DNA from 3 places in the Pseudomonas sp. NPDC089401 genome. Region 2 is predicted to be linked to each of the others. Evidence: riboswitches for the same ligand, from Rfam matches in the RefSeq annotation. Region 2 holds a riboswitch; each other region holds the start of a gene.
The links. A riboswitch is a leader RNA that binds a small molecule or an ion and turns the genes downstream of it on or off. The one in region 2 is predicted to bind cobalamin.
Positions count from the first base shown of each region.

Region 1: linked by a shared signal. The riboswitch ahead of ACIP21_RS10155 (TonB-dependent receptor) and the one ahead of cobW (cobalamin biosynthesis protein CobW) in region 2 are both predicted to bind cobalamin.
Region 3: linked by a shared signal. The riboswitch ahead of ACIP21_RS10165 (ABC transporter substrate-binding protein) and the one ahead of cobW (cobalamin biosynthesis protein CobW) in region 2 are both predicted to bind cobalamin.

Region 1 covers NZ_JBIVIA010000003.1:604,581-611,762, forward strand. The annotation lists gene calA (vanillin reductase) at 1-194, opposite strand, end outside; gene ACIP21_RS10125 (AraC family transcriptional regulator N-terminal domain-containing protein) at 375-1,280, shown strand; gene thpR (RNA 2',3'-cyclic phosphodiesterase) at 1,336-1,881, opposite strand; gene lpxO (lipid A hydroxylase LpxO) at 2,039-2,938, shown strand; gene ACIP21_RS10140 (carboxymuconolactone decarboxylase family protein) at 3,007-3,351, shown strand; gene ACIP21_RS10145 (GNAT family N-acetyltransferase) at 3,430-3,999, shown strand; gene ACIP21_RS10150 (outer membrane beta-barrel protein) at 4,123-4,869, opposite strand; cobalamin riboswitch at 5,043-5,249, shown strand; gene ACIP21_RS10155 (TonB-dependent receptor) at 5,358-7,182, shown strand, end outside.
Region 2 covers NZ_JBIVIA010000013.1:68,517-75,698, reverse strand. The annotation lists gene cobM (precorrin-4 C(11)-methyltransferase) at 1-43, opposite strand, end outside; gene ACIP21_RS24585 (cobalamin biosynthesis protein) at 73-483, opposite strand; gene ACIP21_RS24580 (CbtA family protein) at 483-1,175, opposite strand; gene ACIP21_RS24575 (CbtB domain-containing protein) at 1,184-1,369, opposite strand; cobalamin riboswitch at 1,468-1,693, opposite strand; cobalamin riboswitch at 1,795-2,009, shown strand; gene cobW (cobalamin biosynthesis protein CobW) at 2,109-3,176, shown strand; gene cobN (cobaltochelatase subunit CobN) at 3,180-6,941, shown strand; gene ACIP21_RS24560 (ATP-binding protein) at 6,943-7,182, shown strand, end outside.
Region 3 covers NZ_JBIVIA010000003.1:612,098-619,279, reverse strand. The annotation lists gene ACIP21_RS10195 (hypothetical protein) at 1-314, opposite strand, end outside; gene ACIP21_RS10190 (GNAT family N-acetyltransferase) at 424-924, shown strand; gene ACIP21_RS10185 (hypothetical protein) at 1,031-1,324, shown strand; gene ACIP21_RS10180 (OprD family porin) at 1,329-2,693, opposite strand; gene ACIP21_RS10175 (ABC transporter ATP-binding protein) at 2,711-3,499, opposite strand; gene ACIP21_RS10170 (FecCD family ABC transporter permease) at 3,496-4,509, opposite strand; gene ACIP21_RS10165 (ABC transporter substrate-binding protein) at 4,509-5,519, opposite strand; cobalamin riboswitch at 5,628-5,830, opposite strand; gene ACIP21_RS10160 (DUF1624 domain-containing protein) at 5,860-7,026, opposite strand.

The sequences.
Region 1 (7,182 bases), on a different contig from region 2:
ATCTCGTGGCCCGGCATCAGCGGGTACACGGCGATGCCCCACTCGTTGCGGGCCTGGTGGATGTCGGAGTGGCACACGCCGCAGTAGAGGATCTCGATGGCGACGTCGTCCGGGCGAGGGGCACGCCGCTCGAAAGTCATCGGGGCCAAGGGGCTGGTCGGGGTTTGGGCGGCGTAGCCGATGGCGGTGTACATGCAGGACCTCACAGGCAGATGAAACGATTCAGGGCGCGCATTCTGCCCACCCCTGCCCGCCGCGCCCACGGCTGATTCTCCGGCATCCATGCCTGATTCTCCGGAGTTGGCCTGCGATCTCTGGCGCCAGGCCTGCAATCTGCGATGATGAAAGCGTCCGATTCTCTGCCCAGGCTCACCATGCAACTGACCCGCCACGTCGACGCCAACGCCCCGCTGTGCTCGCTGATCCGCCGCCTGGCCACCCGCCCCGGCTTCGTCCCCACCCACCTGCCCCAGGTGCAGGTGCTGAGCTGGGCGCAGTACGTGGCCAGCAGCCCACAGATCTACGAGCCAAGCCTGATGATCCTGGCCCAGGGCAGCAAGCTGGCGCGCCTGGGCCCGCGCACCCTGGAGTACGGCGCCGGGCATTACCTGGTGCAGGCGCTGTCGGTGCCGTTCATGTGCGAGACCTTCGCCACCGCCGAGGCGCCGCTGCTGGGGGTGGCGGTGGACATCGACCGCAGCGTGCTCGGCGAGCTGGTACAGAGCATGGGCCTGGCGCCGGACCCGGCGGTGCAGGCGCAGACACCGCAGTCGATGACCTCGGCGGCGCTCGATGCGCCGATGCGCGAGAGCGTCGAACGCCTGTTGCAGTGCCTGCAGGACCCGGTGGACGCCAAGGTGCTGGGCCCGGCGCGGGTACGCGAGGTGCTCTATACCGCCTTGCGCGGCCCCCAGGCCGGCGTGCTGCGGGCGCTGGTCGAGCAGCAAGGGCATTTCGCCCGCATCGGCGCCGCCCTCGCCTACCTGCGCGAGCATTTCACCGAACCGCTGAGCGTCGAGGCGCTGGCGGCCTGCGCCAACATGAGCGTGTCGACCTTCCACGAGCACTTCAAGCGCTGTACCGACATGGCGCCGATGCAGTACCTCAAGCGCCTGCGCCTGCTCAAGGCGCAGCAGATGCTGATCGGCGAAGGGCTCGGCGTGGCGCAGGCAGCGCACCGGGTGGGCTACCAGAGCACCTCGCAGTTCAGCCGCGAATACAAGCGCCAGTTTGCCCGCAGCCCCGGGGATGAACTGCCTTATCAGAGCCTGCCGGTTTAACTCCTCTGCGCAGAAATACACGGCCCGCTCCCACAGGATCCGCGTATGCCCGGGGCTATTGCGTCAACGGCCACTCGGCCAGCGGCCAGTAGCGGCCCTTGCGCGATTCATAAAGGGTGAAGTGCCGGGCATTGACGAAGAACTCCGGGGCCACCCCTGCCTCGGGGGGCTGCCCACGAAAATCCCGCGACAGGGTCAGGTGCGGGCGATACTCCCGTGCCTGCTCCTCGAAGCCCATCGGCAGCAAGGCCTGCTGCAGGTCATAGACCAGCTGGCGCAGTGCCACGGGTGTCTCCTGCGGCTCCAGCACCAGGGCACCGGCACGCGGCCAGGCCTTCAGCTGGTCGAGCAACAGCCGCAACGGCGCGTCCGGGCGCGCCAGGTTGTCCACTGCCGCACAGATCGCCGGCACCTGCGCCGCATCCACGTCACCCAGGAACAGCAAGGTCAGGTGGAAGTTCTCGCTCGGCACCGGCTTGCCGCTGCGCAGCGACAAGCCGCGCCGCCACTGGGCGATGGCACGGCGCTGGGCGTCGGTCACCGGCAAGGCGAAAAACAGCCGTTTGAAGGGGGCGCCACTCGGGCGGATATCCTGGACCATGGCTACTCCGTCGCATGAAACGTTTGCGCACACCATAGGGCATTACACCTAAGTCGCCCTGTTTTGAGGTAACAATATGTACAAACTACCCCCATGACAGTTTATGCTGGCGGGCTTATGCCATGGCGCATGGCCATTTTTCGACAAGTAACCGTCCATGAAAATTGCACTCGTACTGATCTTCGTCCTCTCGATCGCCTATGTTCACCTGCGCGGTCGGGTACGCCACAAGCTGACCCGCCAGCTGGGCGACCACTCCAGTTTCCTGGCCCCGGTCAACAGCTTCCTCTACCTGTTCTCCAAGCACCCGGCCAAGCCGTACCTGCCGGTCGAGGCGTTCCCCGAACTGCAGCCGCTCATGGACCACTGGCAGGAAATTCGTGCGGAAGGCCAACAGCTGCTGCACGTGGGCGAAATCAAGAAGTCCGATAATTATGACGACGTCGGTTTCAACTCGTTCTTCAAGACCGGCTGGAAGCGCTTCTACCTGAAGTGGTACGGCGAGAGCCACCCGTCGGCGATGACCCTGTGCCCGCGCACCACCGAGCTGCTGCAAGGCATCGGCACGGTCAAGGCGGCGATGTTCGCCACCCTGCCGCCAGGCGCCAAGCTGGTTCGCCATCGCGACCCCTACGCCGGCTCCTACCGCTTCCACCTGGGCCTGGACACGCCGAACGACGACGGCTGCTACATCGACGTGGATGGCGAGAAGTACTCTTGGCGTGACGGTGAAGGGGTGATCTTCGACGAGACCTACATCCACTACGCCGCCAACACCACCGAGCACAACCGCATCATCCTGTTCTGCGACGTCGAGCGCCCGCTCAAGTACCGCTGGGCCACCGCGTTCAACCGCTGGTTCAGCCGCAACGTGATGGCCGCCGCCGCCGCGCCGAACGATGCCAACGACAAGACCGGCGGCATCAACCGCCTGTTCACCCGCATCTACAAGATCCGCGAGCGTGGCAAGGCGCTGAAGAAGCGCAACCGCATGCGCTACTACCTGGAAAAGTGGCTGGTGGTCGCGGCGCTGGTGCTGGTGTTCGTCTACATCTGAGGCCCGCAAGGGCCATCAACATCGTCTAGCCTGAAAGCTCCTCCGACAACCCTGCCAAGGTGAAGACGATGAGCATGATGGACTGGGACGCCTACCGTAAGCAGTTGATGGCCGGCATCGGCGATCTCAAGCAACTCTCCCCCGACACCGTCGCTGGCTACATGACCGCCAGCGGCGCCGGCGCCAAGACCAACCACCTGGACGCCAAGACCCGCGAGCTGATCTCCCTGGCCGTGGCCGTCACCACCCGCTGCGACGGCTGCATCGCCGTGCACTCGCAACAGGCCGTCAAGCACGGCGCCACCCGCGAAGAGATCGCCGAAGCCCTGGGTGTGGCCGTGGCGATGAACGCCGGCGCTGCGCTGGTGTACTCGGCCCGGGCCATGGATGCAGTGGGCAAGGCCAACGGCTGAGCCAACACGGCGTCGTCGCCCTTGCGCGACGGCGCCGCGCCACCCAGACTTGGCGCCCTAGCCACAGCAGGAACCGCCATGATCCAAATCCGCCCCATGACGCCCGACGACTTCGAGCGTTTCTGGCCTACCTTCCAGGCCATCGTCCAGGCCCGCGAAACCTACGCCTACGACCCCGCGCTCAGCTTCGAGCAGGCACGCCAGCTGTGGCTCGAGCTACCCGTGCGCACACTGGTGGCCGAAGCGGATAGCGAGCTGCTGGGTTCTTACTACCTCAAGGCCAACGCCGCCGGCCCTGGTGCCCATGTCGGCAACTGCGGCTACATGGTCTGCGAGGCCGCCCGCGGCCGTGGCGTGGCCCGGCTGATGTGCGAGCACTCGCAGAAGCTGGCACGCCAGGAAGGCTTCCTGGCATTGCAGTTCAATTCGGTGGTGGCCTGCAACGAAGTGGCGGTGGCGCTGTGGCACAAGCTGGGCTTCGAGACCGTCGGCCGCCTGCCCAAGGCCTACCGCCATGCCCGCCTGGGGCTGGTCGATTGCCTGGTGATGTACAAGTGGCTGGCCGATGAGCCGGTGGTGGAAAAGCCGCCGCTGCTGATCGGGCGCAAGAACATCGAGGCCCGGGTGTCGCGGCGTCGTGGGCGTTAGCCTGTGAGGGCCCTTTCGCGGGTAAACCCGCTCCCACAGGATTCCCACCAAGCCTGAGGGCAGTGCAGAACCTGTGGGAGCGGGTTCACCCGCGAAGAGGCCGGTGAGGTCTATGCATCAGCCTCAGAACGCCAGGCCCACCTTGAAACCGAACTCGTCACGCTTGAGCTTGGTGTTGTCGGCCACTGGCGAATCCTCATCGAGCTTGTACTCGGTACGGGTGTAATACACCCCCGCCTGCACCGGCATGCCGCCCTGCTGGTTCATCAGCAAGGTCACCTCGGCATACGGATTGGTGCGGTCCTTCATGTCCACGCTGTCGCTGCCGAAATCATCCACCTTAAGCCGCGCACGGCCATCGATGGTGTGCCGGGCACCCACTTCCACACGCAGGGTCGAGGCATCGAACTGGTGGTTGTAGCCCAGCGCCGCCTTGGCGAACGGCGACTTGTAGGTGAGCCTGGTATCCAGGTCGTTGATCTCGGGCTCGAAGCGTGTCCAGCTGTAGCCACCGCCGACGATCACATCGACGAAGTTGCGCGCATCCAGCGCCGCGCGCCAGCCCAGGTCGAGGTCGGCCTGGGCCTCCTTGAGCTTGTTGTCGTTCTTCTTGCCGTACTTGGCCTCGGCGCCGATCTGGTAGATGAAGCCGGACTCGGCCGTCAGCTTGTTGCCGAAGGTGGCGAACACGCCGCCTTGGCCGAGGTGTTCCTTGTCGCTTTCGCTACCGCCCTCGAACTTGAATTTGTCGTAGGCACCCAGCAGGCCGACGCTGAACAGCGGGTCCGGGCTGGGGGCGGCGGTGGCCAGCAGCGGGCTGCCGAGCAGGGCGAACAGGCAGGTGTGGCGAAGCAGGTGGCGAGCGGGCATGCGTGCGGTCTCCATGACAGGAATACGAATGACGAACGTTCGGTTCGAGATTCGGGCTGTCGGGAAAGTTCGAAAAAAAATCGATACAAGCGCACAACCTCATGATTCACCAAGTCGTCTTCCCGCGCAGGTGCCCCTTGATCACGATTTGACGTACCGCCCGTTCAATGGTCAGATGCACGCCAGTTTCAGGTGCCCTGCGCCGCCGCGCGCAGGGTGAAACGGGAAGCCGGTGCGTCTTTTCGCAAGACAAGTCCGGCGCTGCCCCCGCAACGGTAAGCGAGCGATGCCTTCGACACACCACTGTGCGCCAGCATGGGAAGGTGAAGGCCTCATGACCCTCGCAAGCCCGGAGACCGGCCTGAAGCCTCACTTGGCAACCCGCGGTGGGCGGGCGCAGGCCGGTATCCGTGCGCGCGCCTGCGTGCGCGGTTCGCCTTTGCGTGTTTTCCACCGGGATCCATTCTTTCCTGCAGCAGTGGAACGACATGTCCCGATTCATCCAGCTTCACCCCCTGGCGGCCTGCCTGGCCGTCGCACTCCCAGCCCTCGCCGACGATCAAGCGATTGCCCTGCCCTCCACGGCCATCACCGGCCAGCATGACCAACAACGCATCGACCTGGCCACGCCGACCGAGGCCGGCTCACGGCTGAACCTCAGCGCCCTGGAAACCCCGGCCAGTACCAGCAGCATCACCGCGGCAGAGATCGAGCAGCGCAACAACCTCACGGTACAGGACGCGGTGACCCGCTCCCCGGGCATCACCTTCATCGGCAACCCAGGCGACGGCGGCACCGGCCTGTCGGCACGCGGCTTCACCGGCCACGGCTCGGTGATGACCCTGTTCGACGGCGCGCGCCTGTACACCGGCGCCGGCACCCAGACCTTCCCGACCGACCCGTGGATGGTCGAGCGCATCGACGTGATCCGCGGCCCGGCCTCGGTGCTTTATGGCGAAGGCGCCACCGGCGCGGTGGTCAACGTGGTGCCGAAAAAGCCGTTTGCAGGCGACATCCGCAACCACCTGCGCCTGGGCTACGGTTCGTGGGACCGCCAGCAGCTGGGCCTGGACAGTGGCGGCAGCCTCAGCGAGCGCCTGAGTTACCGCCTGACCCTCGACCAGCAAGCCGGCAACGGCTGGGTCGACCGCACCGATTCGCGCAGCCTGGCCCTGAGCGCCGCGCTGCGCTTCGATGCCAGCGACGACCTGAGCTTCACCCTCGCCCATGAGCGCGGTGATGCCCAGCCGGCCAACTACTACGGCACGCCGCTGATCGACGGCGAGTACCGCAGCAGCCTGCGCAAGAAGAACTACAACATCCACAACGATATCCAGCGCTACCACGACGAGTGGACCCGTTTCACCACCGACTGGGCGATCAACGACCAGCTCAGCGCCAGCAACCAGCTGTACTACATCAAGAGCCGTCGCCACTGGCGCAACGCCGAGAACTACAGCTGGGATGCCGACCGCGAACAGCTGGAGCGCCAGAGTTTCCTGGAGATCCGCCACAACCAGGAGCAGATCGGCGACCGCCAGACCTTCACCTTCGACCACAGCCTGCTGGGCATGGCGAGCAAGACCCTGGTCGGTGTCGAGTACAACAAGGTACGTTTCAACGTCGACAGCAACCGGCCCTACAACGACGTGGGCGGCGACTACATCGACCCGTGGCAGCCGACCCCGGGCGGGTTCCACAGTGACTCGCCGACCCGCCCGCAGACGCTGTCGACCACCCACACCTTCGCCCTGTTCGCCGAGAACCGCCTGCAACTGACCGAGCGTCTGTCGCTGGTGACCGGGGTGCGCCGCGACCAGAACCACATCGACCGCGACAACCTCATCGACGGCAGCCGCAGCGACCGCAGCCTGCAAGGCGGCAACTGGCGCGCCGGGCTGGTGTTCGCGGTCAATGACGAGCTGTCGCTGTACGGCCAGTACGCCACCAGCGAGGACGGCGTGGACAACCTGGTCAGCCTCAGCCCGACGGCGATGCACTACGACCTGACCGAAGCGAAGCAGACCGAGCTGGGCCTCAAGCAGCGCTTCTGGGACGGCCGTGGCGAGTGGACCCTGGCGGCGTTCCATATCGTCAAGAAGAAACTGCTGGTGGATGACCCGATCACCCACGAGGCGCAGCAGGCCGGGCAGCAGACCTCCGATGGCCTGGAAGCGTCGCTGGAGCTGGCGTTGCCGCACCAGTGGCAGGTGTCGGCCAATGCCTCGCTGGTGCGGGCCAGGTACGACGATTTCGACGAGGTGGTCGGTGATGTGGCCTTGGACCGCGCCGGCAACCGCCCGGCCAATGTGC
Region 2 (7,182 bases):
GCTCCGGGTCGCCGGGGCCGGCGCCGATGAAATAGACCGTCATGGTGAATCCTTGGGGCGAGAAGAAAGCGATTATACGGCGCAGGCCAGGGCGAGGGTCGCACGTGATGTCGCACGTCGGGGTACCGCCAGCCTTGCGCTGCCTTGCAGGCGTTCGCTCAGGGCGAGTGCGCAGCTTTCGGCGACGCCCCAGCAGCCACAATGGGCAAAGGCGGTCGCGGAACGATGGCTCAGGTGGGGCTCGAATACCTGCAACAGGGCGGCGTCGAACAGCACCAGCGGCACGCCGAGGCGCTCGGCCAGCAGGCGCAAGCCAGGCTCATCGGCTTTCAGGCTGATGCTGGCGACGCCTTGCACGGCAGCCAGCGGCAGGCCTTGGCAGGCCAAGGACTGCTGCAGGAGGCTGGCAAGTTCGTCGACCGAGCAGCCCCGGCGGCAACCGAAACCGGCGTACAGCGCCGGTTGCAGGTGGGCGTGCGGCATCAGGCGTGGCTGGAGCGACGATACAGCCAGGCGCTCAGCAGGCCCAGGGCCAGCCAGAAGGCGGCGTTGGTCAGCCACGAGGCGACCTTGAACTGGGTTTCCAGGGCTTCGGGTGCCAGGCTCTCGTGCACTTCAGGTTGCGGCGCGCCGATCACGTGCGGCACAACCAGCAGCACTGCGCCAACAACCTTGAGCAGCCAGTGGCGAGCGAACACCAGCAAGGCCAGGCCTAGTGCGGTGGCGGCGGCGGTGCCGATCCACCAGGCCTGGCGCTGGCCGAGGTCGGCGGCGGCAGTGCCAGGCAACTCCGGTGGCAAGCCCAGGGTCGGCGCCAGGCAGAACACGGCGAAGCCCGCCAGGCCCCAGAGCGCGCCGGTGCTGACTCGGCCGGGTTCGCGCAGGCTGTAGAGGGCGGCGAGGATCAGGGCGAAACCGACGGCGACGACCAGGTTCCCGCCCGTGGTCGAGAGGACGCGCTGCCAGCCGTCTTCCGGCGACCAGGCTTCGGCGCTGTGCTCATGGGCGGCGCCGGCTTCGCCGGCATGGTCGTGGTGCTCGGCGGCAGGCGCGGCCGATTCGTAGGTTTCTGCCTGGAGGATAAGCGGCGCGACCCAGAAGCTCTGCAGCAGGGTCAACAGCAGCGCGGCGAGCAGGCCGCTGAACCCGGCAGTGCGGGCGATACGGGTGATCATGGCAGGCCTCAGTGGCAGGGGAACGCGGCGCTGTGACGGGTATCGTGGGCGGCGTTGTGCACCGCCTCGATGTGCGAGAAGCCGGCGAAGTACACCAGGCAAAGGCCGAGCAGGCTGGCGCCGACGGCGATGACCAGGCGCTGGCTGAGGGTGACGGGGGTGGCGATGCTGTGTTTGGCACTGGTGACGGGCATGACGCGATCCTCTGCTTTGTTGTGTGATGGCAACGGACAGGCGCGACATTCCCGGGCGCAATGCGCCCGAGGGAATGCGACAGCGCCCGCCCACCGCGGGGTGTTCATGAACGTCAGGCCGGTCTCCGGGCTTGCGAGGAAGAGCAGGGCTCCTTGGCAAGCGTCACCTTCCCATGCCGGACGACGTGGCACAGTGGTCTTGACGCTTCGCTCGCTTACCGTTGCGGGGGCAGCACCGGATTGGCCCGGCCCTTGGAGAGGGCCTGCGGCGCACCGGTTTCCCGTTTCACCCCCGATGGGGGCACCTGGACGCAAGGCGTAAGGAGAGCACGGGGCGGGGGAGGCGTCAATTGGTTGCTGCAAGGGTGACGGACCTCTGGCAGCTCTCACGCCCATCCGCCAGTTGACCACCCGCGCCCCCCCGCGTAGCCTTGCCGCTTCGAGGTTCTTCGGCCACGCCGAAGCTAAGACGGGAACGCGGTTCAAGCCGCGGCTGCCCCCGCAACTGTAGGCACCGGCAACGGATCGACACAGCCACTGCGCCAAGGCGCGGGAAGGCGTCATCCCGCCAGGCCCTGTCCCGGACAGCGGCGCTGGAACGGTGCAAGCCAGGAGACCTGCCTCGTCACGCTTTCGACTTTCAACCGGGCGGGGTGATCCGGTGGCGAACGAGCCCGGCTGGCAAGGCCTGCGGCTCTCGTCCCGCATGCCCGCGCCAACCTGCCAAGGGCAACGCGACATGAAAACACTGGCCAAGCTCCCCGTCACCATCGTTACCGGCTTCCTCGGCTCGGGCAAGACCACCTTGCTCCGCCACATGCTCGACAACGCCCAGGGCCGCCGCATCGCGGTCATCGTCAACGAGTTCGGCGAACTGGGCATCGATGGCGAGATCCTCAAGCAGTGCAGCATCGGCTGCACCGAGGAAGAAGCCAGCGGCCGCGTCTACGAGTTGGCCAACGGCTGCCTGTGCTGCACCGTGCAGGAAGAGTTCTTCCCGGTCATGCGCGAGCTGGTGGCCCGCCGTGGCGACCTCGACCACATCCTCATCGAAACCAGCGGCCTGGCCCTGCCCAAACCCCTGGTGCAAGCCTTCCAGTGGCCGGAAATCCGCAATGCCTGCACGGTTGACGCGGTGATCACCGTGGTCGACAGCCCGGCCGTGGCCGCCGGCACCTTCGCCGCCTACCCGGAGCAGGTCGACGCGCAACGCAAGCTCGACCCCAACCTGGACCACGAATCGCCGCTGCACGAGCTGTTCGCCGACCAACTGGCCAGTGCTGACCTGGTGGTGCTGAACAAGGCCGACCTGATCGATGCCGCGGGCCTGGCCAAGGTCCGCAGCGAAGTCGCCGAAGAACTGCCGCCGGCGGTCAAGGTGATCGAGGCCAGCAGTGGCCGCCTGCCGCTGGAGGTGCTGCTGGGCGTGGGCGCCGAGTCCGAGGCGCATATCGATGGCCGCCGTACCCACCATGATTCCCACCACGACGGCGACGATCACGATGACCATGATCACGACGCCTTCGACTCCATCTCGATCGACCTGCCTGAGGCCGAAGAAAGCCTGTTGCTCGACGCCCTGACCCAGCTGGTGAGCGAATTCGGCATCCTCCGTGCCAAGGGCTTCGCCGCCATCCCCGGCAAGCCGATGCGCCTGCTGGTGCAAGGGGTGGGCAGCCGTTTCGACAAGCACTTCGACCGCGCCTGGCGCGCCGACGAGCCGCGCATCACCCGCCTGGTGCTGATCGGCCAGGACCTCGACGCTGCACAGCTGGAGGCGCGCCTGCGCCAGACCCTGGGCGCCTGATCCATGCACCTGCTGCGGACCCAGCCCGGCGGCTTCGTGCCGGACGACAGCATCGCCGACCTCGGCCAGACACCCGCCGAGCTGGTGATTCTCTGCAGCGGCGACTCGCACCTGGCGTTGCTCGCCGAAACCGCCGAGCTACTGCCGGACGACTACCCCAGCCTGCGCCTGGCCAACCCGATGCAGGTGCAGAACCACGCCTCGGTCGACCTCTACGTCGATGAGGTGCTGCGCCATGCCAAGGTGATCCTGGTGTCGCTGCATGGCGGCGTCGGCTACTGGCGCTACGGCGTCGAGCAGCTTGTCGAACTGGCAGCGCGTGGCGTGCAACTGATCCTGGTGCCGGGCGACGACCGACCGGATCCGGAACTGACCGGCCTGGGCAACGTCACCGGCGCGCCGGCCGAGCGCCTTTGGCACTACCTGCGTCAGGGCGGCAAGGCCAACGCCGTCAACCTGTTCAATTGCCTCGCCAGCCAGTGGCTGGGCCGCGATTACGCCTGGGACGAACCGCAGCCGTTGCCGCGCACGTCGGTGTATCACCCCGGCAAGCCCGGCGCCGTGCTCGAGGACTGGTATGGCCAGTGGGACCCGCAGCAGCCGGTGGCACCGTTGCTGTTCTATCGCTCGCACTTGCAGGCCGCCAACACAGCCTTCATCGATGTGTTCTGCCAGCGCTTGCAGGCGGCCGGGCTCAACCCGCTGCCCATCGCCGTGGCCAGCCTGAAGGAAAGCGCCTGCCTGGAACAGGTCGAACGCTGGCTGGACGAGGTGGGGGCCGAGGTATTGGTCAACACCACCGGTTTTGCCCTTTCCAGCCCCGAGCGCCCCAATCTGCGCCCGTTCCGCCGCGACATCCCGGTATTGCAGGCAATCTGCGCGCAGGACAACCAGCCGGGCTGGGAGGCCAGCGAGCAGGGCCTGGGGGCCCGTGACCTGGCCATGCACATCGTCCTGCCGGAGCTCGACGGGCGCATCATCACGCGCCCGGTGAGCTTCAAGGACATGGCCTGGCGCAGTGAGCGCAGCCAGTCCGACGTGGTCTGCTACCGCGCCCACCCCGAGCGCATGGACTTCGTCGCCGAACTGGCGCGGCGCTGGGTCGAGCTGGCGCGTCTGCCCAACGGGCAGAAACGCGTGGCACTGGTGCTGGCGAACTACCCGACCCGCGATGGGCGTATCGGCAACGGCGTCGGCCTCGACACCCCGGCGGCGGCCTTGAACATTCTCAACGCCTTGCAGGCCGAGGGCTACGCGGTTGCCGGGCTGCCCGACAGCGGCACGGCGCTGATCCAGCAGTTGCTCGGTGGCGTGACCAACGACCTCGATCACCTGGATCAACGCCCCTGCGCCCAGAGCCTGAGCCTCGAGGATTACCACGCTGCCTTCGCCCGGTTGCCCGAAGCCAACCGCCAGGCCGTGCTCGAGCGCTGGGGCTCAGCCGAGCAGGACCCGATGTATCGCAGCGGCCGGCTGATGGTGGCTGGCCTGCGCTACGGCCAGACGTTCGTCGGCATCCAGCCGGCGCGTGGCTACCAGGTCGATCCCAGTGCGGTGTACCACGACCCGGACCTGGTGCCCCCCCATGGCTACCTGGCGTTTCATTTCTGGCTGCGTCACACCTACGCAGCCGATGCGCTGATCCATGTCGGCAAGCATGGCAACCTGGAATGGCTGCCCGGCAAGGGTGTCGGCCTGTCAGAGCGTTGCTGGCCAGATGCCCTGCTTGGCCCGCTGCCGAACATCTATCCGTTCATCGTCAACGACCCCGGCGAAGGTGCCCAGGCCAAGCGGCGTACCCAGGCGGTGATCATCGATCACCTGATGCCGCCGCTGACCCGTGCCGAAACCTACGGCCCGCTGCGCCACCTGGAGCAACTGGCCGATGAATTCTACGAGGCGCAACTGCTCGACCCGCGGCGTGCCCGCGAACTGCAGCGCGACATCCTCGAACTGCTGAAGGCCAACCATATCGACCGCGAACTGCAGCTCGAAGGGCAGCTGGACGACGCGGCAGTGTGGCTGCCACGCCTGGACACCTACCTGTGCGACCTCAAGGAGTCGCAGATCCGCGATGGCCTGCATGTGTTCGGCCAGTCGCCGCAAGCGCGCCTGCGTAGCGACACGCTGCTGGCGTTGCTGCGGGTCGAGCGTGGCGACGGCCGTGGTGGCAACGCCAGCTTGCTGCGGGCGCTGGCCAAGGCGCTGGTGCCAGGGTTCGACCCGCTCGATTGCGACCTCGGCCAGGCCTGGGACGGGCAGCGCCCGGCGGCGCTGCAGGGCCTGAGCGCGCAAGCCTGGCGCACCTGCGGCGACACCCGCGAACGCCTCGAACTGCTGGCCTTGCAGCTGATCGAGCAGGCGCTGGACGGCAGCCTGCAGGTACCTGACGAGACGCAGTGGCAAGCGGTCCACGAGGTGCTGCGTGCCCTGCGCGAGCAGGTCGCGCCCGACCTGGACGCCTGCGGCCCGGCCGAAATCAATGGCCTGCTGGCGGCCCTGGCTGGCCGCTTCGTGCCTGCCGGCCCCAGTGGCGCACCCAGCCGCGGGCGCCTCGACGTGCTGCCCACGGGCCGCAACTTCTACACCGTGGATGTGCGCAACCTGCCGACTGCCACCGCCTGGCGCCTCGGGTTCGCCTCGGCCAACCTGATCCTCGAACGGCATCTGCAGGACCATGGCGACCACCTGCGTCAGCTCGGCCTGTCGGTGTGGGGCACGGCCACCATGCGCACGGGCGGTGACGACATCGCCCAGGCCATGGCCCTGATGGGCGTGCGCCCGGTGTGGGCCAACGGCAGCCAGCGGGTCGACGATTTCGAAATCCTGCCCCTGAGCCTGCTCGACCGCCCGCGGGTGGATGTGACCCTGCGTGTCTCTGGCTTCTTCCGCGACGCCTTCGGCAACCTGATCCGCCTGTTCGATGCCGCGGTGCAGGCGGTGGCGGCGCTGGACGAGCCGGCAGACTTCAACCCCCTGGCGGCGCGGGTGCGCAGTGAGCGTGAAGCACTCGAAGGGCAGGGGCTGGCAGCGGACGAAGCGGCACGCCAGGCCGGTTGGCGGGTATTCGGTGCCAAGCCGGGCGCCTACGGCGCAGGTGTGCAGAACGCCATCGACGGGCACCTGTGGCACAGCCGCGACGACCTTGCCGAGGTCTACCTCAACCATGGCGGCTACGCCTACGGTGGCCGCGACGAAGGTACCCCGGCGCGCGCCCGCTTCGCCCAGCGCCTGAGCCAGGTGCAGGCGGTGCTGCAGAACCAGGACAACCACGAGCACGACCTGCTCGACTCCAATGACTACTATCAGTTCCAGGGCGGCATGCTGGCGGCGTCGGAGACCTTGTCCGGTGCCGCAGTGGCCAGCTATCACGGCGACCACAGCCAGGCAGACCGGCCGCGCATCCGCACCCTGAAAGAAGAGCTCAACCGCGTCATCCGTGCCCGTGCCCTGAACCCCAAGTGGATCGACGGGGTCAAGCGCCACGGCTATAAAGGTGCCTTCGAGATCGCGGCGACAGTCGACAACCTGTTCGCCTTCGATGCCACCACGCACTTGATCGACGATCATCATTACCAGGCGCTGGCCGATGCCTATGTGCTCGATCCGGCGACCCGCGATTTTATCCGCGAGCACAATCCGCAGGCTTTGCGCGACTTGACCGAGCGTTTGCTGGAGGCCCAGCAACGCGGCCTTTGGGAGCAGCCCGGCGACTACCGCGAAGCGCTCGAGGAACAACTGCTCGACGGCGAGGAACAGGCTTGAAATGAGTGAACCCGTGCAATTTCCGCTGGCGGCCGTGGTCGGCGCCGACGATCTCAAGCTGGCCCTGTGCCTGACCGCCATCGACCCCAAGATCGGCGGCGTGCTGATCGAGGGGCCACGCGGCATGGCCAAGAGCACGCTGGCCCGCGGCCTGGCCGACCTGCTCGGCGAAGGGCCGTTCGTCACCTTGCCCCTGGGCGCCAGTGAGGAGCGCCTGGTCGGCACGCTGGACCTGGACGCG
Region 3 (7,182 bases), on a different contig from region 2:
GCCGGGTCACGGGTGGCGTCGACGATGCTGGCGAATTCGGCATCGCTGAAGTTTTTCTCGCTGTACAGCTTGTACAGGTCCTGGCGCTGGTCCTCGACCGTCAGATGCTTGCGCAGCACCTCGCGGATGCTGGCCTCTTCCAGCTGCGGATGGGTGCGCTTGAGCAGCGCGGCCATGCGCTCGATGTTGTGGTCGTAGGCTTCCTGCAGCGGCAGGTTGGCGAGGATCTGTTCCTCGCGGCTGGGCTTCTGGTCGCAGGCGGCAAGGGCGGCGGTGAACAGCAGGGGCAGCAGCAACGTCGGGATGCGGGGCATGGGGTGGCCTTGGGCGCGTGTTTCAAAGGGCCGATTATAACGAGGTTGGCTTGTCAGCACCCAGGCATTGGGGTAGAAAACCGTTCGCTCAAGCCACGTCTCCATTGCCATGCCGAACTGGATCATCCAACCCCCCGACCGCGACAGCATCAGCGACGTCGTGGGCTTTATCGACAGCGCCCGCCGCGGGCTGTACCCGATGCTCGCCGACTCGCCCTTGCCCAAGGACCTGGCGCGTTTCGCCGAAACCTACCTGGACGGTGAGGGCCACTTTCTCGAAGCGCGGGACCAGGGCCGGCTGGTCGCGGGCATCGGCTACCTGCCATATGACCACCGCTTTGCGCAACTGGACTACCACGGCAAGCGGGTGGTCGAAGTGGTGCGCCTGTTCGTGCTCCCCGAGTACCGCCGCCACGGCCTGGCGGGTGCGTTGTTCGCGGCGTTGCGTGAACACGCCCGCGAGGTGGGCGTGGACTGCCTCTACCTGCACACCCACCCCTTCCTGCCGGGTGCGATCCGCTTCTGGGAGCGCCAGGGTTTTGCCGTGATCGATGTCGAAGACGACCCGCTGTGGCACACCACCCACATGGAGCAGTGGCAGGCCGAGTAGGACTTGTCCTACGGCGCGGCCCGGACGATGAACGCCTTGTTCATTTCAATCTCGCGGGCAATTCCTTACCTTTTCGCCCCCACGCGTAGAACAAGGAAATGCGCCCATGGCCCATATCGCGTTGTACAAGCTCGACCTGCTCGACGAGTTCGAAGTCCGCAGTGACGACTGGACCTGCGGCGACTTCGAACAGCGGTTGCTGCAGCTGCGGCCCACGGTGTACAGCCAGGATGCCGCGGGCATCATCGGCAGCGCACACAAGGACGGCAGCTGGCCGCGGACCGTGAAGCGCTTCGTGCTGACCCGCTGCCAGGCGGGTTCGGTGCTCGACGACACTTGCGCCCGCGTCGTTGCAAGCCTCACCGAGCAGGAGCGACGTGACTGGGGCCTGGATCACTGAATGGTCAGAACCCGCCCGACAGCGGCCACTCCACCGCCAGGCGGATCTGATCCCCATCCAGCTCCGCCTGCGCCGTATTGCCCCGGTGCAAGTTGTGCCGCAGCGAGAACGTGGTGCCCTTGGCCTTGCCGCCCTGCACCACGTACCGCGCCTCCAGGTCGCGTTCCCAGTGCTTGCCACCCTTGCCATAGCCCAGGTACGCGTAGCCGCCGTTGGGGTCGACGTGCGTGCCGTCGATGTCGAACCCGCGCACGTACAGCGCCGTCAGGTTCAACCCGGGCACGCCGTAGGCGCCCATGTTGAGGTCGTAGCGTGCTTGCCAGGACTTCTCGTTCGGTGCGTTGAAGTCGGACATCTGCACGGCGTTGGCAATGTAGATGGCACCGCGGGTGACGTAGTCGAACGGAGTGTTGCCGTCCACCTGCTGCCAGCCGAGGCTGAAGCTGTGCGGGCCCTGGTTGTAGCGCGAGACCAGGCTCCAGGTGGTGTTGTCGATGCGCCCGGAGAGTGCCTTGCCGGTGTCGGTGGTGCGGTACAGGTTGAGGTCCAGGCTCAGGCTGCGGCGATCGTCCAGGGCGTGGTTGAGGGTGCTGCCCAGGTAGCTCTGGTTCCAGGTGTCCTGGTAGCGCGAGGTGTACAGGCTGCCGCTGAAGGCGTCGCTCGGGTTCCAGACCAGGCCGGCGAGGTCGAAGCTGTTGCCCTGGCGGGCGTCGGAATAGTTCACCACGAAGCCCTGGTCGTGGCTGGAGGCGTTGCGGTCGGTGCTTTCGTTGAAGTGCCCGGCGACCAGCTTGAGGGTGTCGATCTCGCTGCTGGAGAGGAAGACGCCGGTGGCGGTCTCGGGCAGCAGGCGGCTGTCGGACGAACTGAATACCGGGGTCTTCACCCGCTGTTCGCCCCAGGACAGCACGGTGTTGGACACCCGCAGTTTCAGCGCCGCGCCGCCACGGCTGTATTCGTTCTTCGGGTGTCCGTCGTTGTCCACGCCGAGCAGGCGCGCCTTGCCGGCACGGCCGCCGCCGCTGTCGAGTTGCACGCCCTGGTAGGCGTGGGCATCGACGCCGACGCCGATCAGGCCCTGGGTGAAGCCGGACTGCAACGTGCCCATCAGGCCGTAGGCCCATTCCTCGGCCAGGCCGTTACGTTCGCTGCGTGGCTTGTAGGCGTTGCGTGCGCCGCTGTTGCGACCGCCGTGCTTGTAGTCGCGCTGGTCGTAGACGGTGCGGTTGAGGAGGCTCCAGCTGCTGTCGTCGACAAAGCCATGGCTCTGCGATTGCGCGGAGTCCGCCCGGGCGATGGGGGCCAGGCCTGCGAGTGGCAAGGCGAGCAGGGCGCTGACGAGCAGCAGGGCGGCGGGGCGTGACGACATGGCGGGAACTTCCTGGTTCAGGGGGCGCGAAAACGCAGGATGCGCGCGCCGTCGAAAGGGTCGGTGAGGTAGTGGGCATGCACGCCGAAGGTGCTCAGCAGGCGCTCTGGGGTGAGCACGTCGAGTGGCTTGCCGAGGGCGACCAGGTGGCCTTTGTCGAGCACCGCCAGGCGGTCGCAGGTCAGCGCCTGGTTGAGGTCGTGCAGGGCCACCAGGGTGGTCACCGGCAACGCCTGCACCTGTTGCAGCAGGCTCAGCTGGTGCTGGATATCGAGGTGGTTGGTCGGCTCGTCGAGCAGCAGCACCTGGGGGCGTTGGGCCAGGGCGCGGGCGATGTGCACGCGCTGGCGTTCGCCGCCGGACAGCGAACTCCAGGCCCGCTCGCGCAGGTGCGTGGCGTCGAGGTCGGCCAGGGCCTGCTCGACGATGGCGCGGTCTTTGCGGGAGAACGGCGCCAGCGCCGACAGCCAGGGCGTGCGCCCGAGGGCGACGGCGTCGAACACGCTGATCGCATCGAGGGTATCGGCCTGCTGCTCGACCAGCGCCAGGGCCTGGGCGACCCGCCGGCGGGGCAGGCGCGCCAGGGGTTCGCCGAGCAGTTGCACGCTGCCGGTGCCCGGCGTGCGCAACCCGGCCAGCAATTTCAGCAGGGACGACTTGCCCGAACCGTTGGGGCCGACGATCCCCAAGGTTTCGCCGGGTACCACGTTGAGCTCGATGTTGCACAGCACGGTGTTGCCCGACAGTTGCAGGCCCAGCCCGCGGCAGGCGAGGGGGGCGATCTGCGCGGTGTTCATGGCGGTCATGGGCGCCCCCTGCGGCTGACCAGGATCAGTGCGAACACCGGCGCACCAATCAGCGCGGTGACCACGCCGACCGGGATCACCTGGCCGCTGATCAGCGTGCGCGACAGCACGTCGGCGGCAATCAGGAACAGTGCGCCGCCCAGCGCGCTGGCCGGCAGCAGGCGGCTGTGGCCGGGCCCGAGCAGCAGGCGCAGGGCATGCGGGATGACCAGGCCGACGAAGCCGATGGCGCCGACGATCGACACCATCACCGCAGTCACCAGTGCCGCGCAGCTGATCAGCAGCAACTGCGTGCGGCGCACGGCGATGCCCAGCGAGGCCGCCGAGTCGGCGCCGAAGGTGAAGGCGTCCAGCGCCCGGCGGTGCCACAGGCACACCACCAGCCCGAACAGCGCCACCGGCAACGCCAGCCACACCGACGGCCAGCGCACGCCACTGAGATTGCCCAGCAGCCAGAACATGATGCCGCGGGCCTGCTCGGCGGTGGCCGACTTGGTGATGAGGAAGGCGGTCAGGGCGGTAAACAGTTGCGAACCGGCGATGCCGGCGAGGATCACCTGGGCGTTGTTGCTGCTCGGCCCGGCCGCGCGGGCCAGCACCAGCACCAGGGCGAACGCCGCCAGGGCGCCGATGAAGGCGCCGCCGGACATGCTCAGGGCGACGCTGCCCAGGCCGAGCAGGCCGACCAGCACTGCGCCGGTGGAGGCGCCGGCGGACAGCCCGAGCAGGTAGGGCTCTGCCAGCGGGTTGCGCAGCAGCGCCTGGAGGATCACCCCGCAGGTCGCCAGCCCAGCGCCGCAGGCGGCGGCGACCAGGGCGCGGGTCAGGCGGTAGTTCCAGACGATGCCGGCGTCGATCGGGTCGACCGGGTGGCCGGCCTGCCACAGGTGGTTGGCCAGCACCTGGTAGACCACCTGCGGCGACAGGTTGGTTTCACCGATGGCGGTGCCGGCCAGTACGGCGACGAGTAAGGCCAGCACGGCCAGGGCGCTGTTGAGCAGTACCTTCATCACTGTGCCGCTTTACCGCTGGCAAAGGCTGCGGACAAGGTCTGCAGGCCGCGGAACAGGCGGATGCCGGCCTGCATGGCGTCGGCGTCGAGGATGACGATGCGGTTGTTCTTCACCGCGTCCATGTTCTTCGTCACTGGGTCGCTGTGGAGGAATTCGAGCTTTTTCTGGTAGTCGTCGGCGGGGAAGCGGCGGCGGTCCATGCGGGCGATGATCAGCCAGGTCGGGTTGGCCTTGGCCAGGGTTTCCCAGCCCACGGTCGGCCATTCCTCGGTCGACTCGACCACGTTGCGCACGCCCAGGGTGCGCAGCATGAAGTCGGCCACGCCCTGGCGGCCGGCGACGTAAGGGTCGATGTCGAGGTCGGCGCTGGAGAACCAGAACAGTGCCGATGTCTGCGCCAGGTCCTTGCCGGCCAGCTGCTGTTTCGCGCCGTCCAGGCGGGCCTTGAGGTCGGCATTCAGCGCCGCGCCGCGGTCCTGCACGTCGAAGATCTCGGCCAGCTGGCTGACGCTCTGGTAGATGCTGTCGACCTGGAACGCCTGCAGGCGGGTGCCGTCGGCGCCGACCAGGTTGTCCTTGCCTTCGCAGTCCGAGGGCAGCAGGTAGGTGGGGATCTTCAGCTCGTCGAACTGCTCGCGGGTGGCAACCACGCCCTGGGCGCCGACCATCCACTCGAACTGCACCGCCACCAGTTGCGGACGCTTGCCGACCACCGCCTCGAAGCTCGGCTCGTTGTCGGCCAGGCGCGGTACCTTGGCGTTCAGCGCCTGGTACTCGGGCAGCACGTTGTTGAACCACAGCGAGGTGCCGGCCAGCTTGTCGCCCAGGCCCAATGCATAGAGCATCTCGGTGCCGGCCTGGCCGATGGTCACCGCACGCTCGGGGGCCTTGGCGAAGGTCTGCGGCGCGCCGCAATTGTCGACGGTCAGCGGGTAGTGGGTGGCGGCGGCCTGGGCCAGGGCGCTGAGGCTCAGGCCGGCCAGCAGGGAGGTGAAACGCAGCAGCATGCGGGGCGATCTCCTATCGGTCAGTTCTGGTGAGGAACGCACGGACAGGCATCGCCGCGCCCTTGCAGGCGCAAGGGCAACACAGATGGCCATCCCGGACACCCCGCCGGTTGGTGAATGTTTGCCGGCAGGTCTCCTGACTGGTGCGTCGTCACCTGGCTCCGGCCTTCCCGGATCGTTGATCCAGTGGCATCGATGGAGCAGGCTCGGCACCTACAGTTGCGGGGGCAGTTCCGTTTGGCGCGTCTTGGGCGACGGGCCTGGGATTCCCTGTTAGTTCCGTGGCGGAAACCGGCGGGCCGCATGGTAGACCATCAGGCCGCCGGGGCAAAACGTTAAATCAAAAGTACTTGAGCCAGGCGATGTCGCGCCGGCGAGCCTTGAGCCGAGCGAACCAGCGCACCGGCAGGTACAGCGCCACGGCCAACAGCACTGAAACCAGCCACACCGCGCCGATGCCGTCGAAACCGAAGTAGTCGCCGTGGTTGTGGCCGAACAGTGCCACGCAGGCCAGGTACAGCAGCTTGAGCACGTACAAGTGCAGCAGGTAGAAGAACATCGGCGCCGCGCCCAGCACCGCCAGGGCGCCGATCCAGCGGGCCGTGCCGGCACGCTCGAAGGCGCGCAGCAACAGCAGGCCGCAGCCCAGGGTCAGGGCCAGGAACAGCAGCGACGGCGGGTACTTGGTGATGTTGAAGAAGCTCATCAGCGTCTGCGTGACGGTCGGGTAGCCGCTCCAGGGCGCTTCGCCGTAGCCGTTGTAGAGGCGCAGCAGCATGAAGCCGAGCAGGGCGATGCAGCCGGCCAGCAGCAGGCGCTGCTGGCGTTCGCCGGCAGCGCTGCCACGGGCGAACCACGGGCCCAGGCCATAGCCCAGGGCGATCACCCCGATCCACGGCAGCACCGGGTAGGACGTGCGCAGGCGCAGGTTGTCGGTGACTTCCAGCCAGCCACGGTCATGCAGGATTGCCCACGGCACGTGCAGCGCCGACGCCACACCGAAGTGCAGGCCGTCGAGCAGGTTGTGCCCGGCGACGATCAGCGCGCCCAGGGCCACCAGTGCCGGGCGCGGCAGCCACACCAGCAGCGACAGGGCGAGCATGCTCACGCCGATGGCCCATATCACTTGCAGGTAGATCACGCTCGGTGGCAGTTGGAAGGTCCAGGCGAAGTTGACCAGGGTGAACTCCAGCAGCACCAGGAACAGCCCGCGCTTGAACAGGAACGCCGAGACATCGCTGCGGCCCTGGTACTTCTCGCCGTACAGCCAGGCCGACAGGCCGGTGAGCAGGACGAACACCGGCGCGCACAGGTGGGCCAGGGTGCGGCTGGCGAACAGCGACGGGTCGGTGGCGTCGATGCTCATGGGGTCGCTGACCTGGCGGTGCAGGAAGAAGGTTTCGCGCACGTGGTCGAGCAGCATGAACAGGATCACCAGGCCGCGCAGGGCGTCGATGCTCTGCAGGCGCTGGGTGAGCAGGGTGGGGGTGGCTGAGGCGCTGGTCATGGGGAAGGGTCGCAGGCAGGAATGGATGTCAAATGAAACGTTATCTTATAACTATTTCATTTTCTACCGATAGCGATTTTTTCGTATTGCCTGTACCGGCCCCTTCGCGGGTAAACCCGCTCCCACAGGGATTGCCCCAGGCCTGAAGGCATGCGC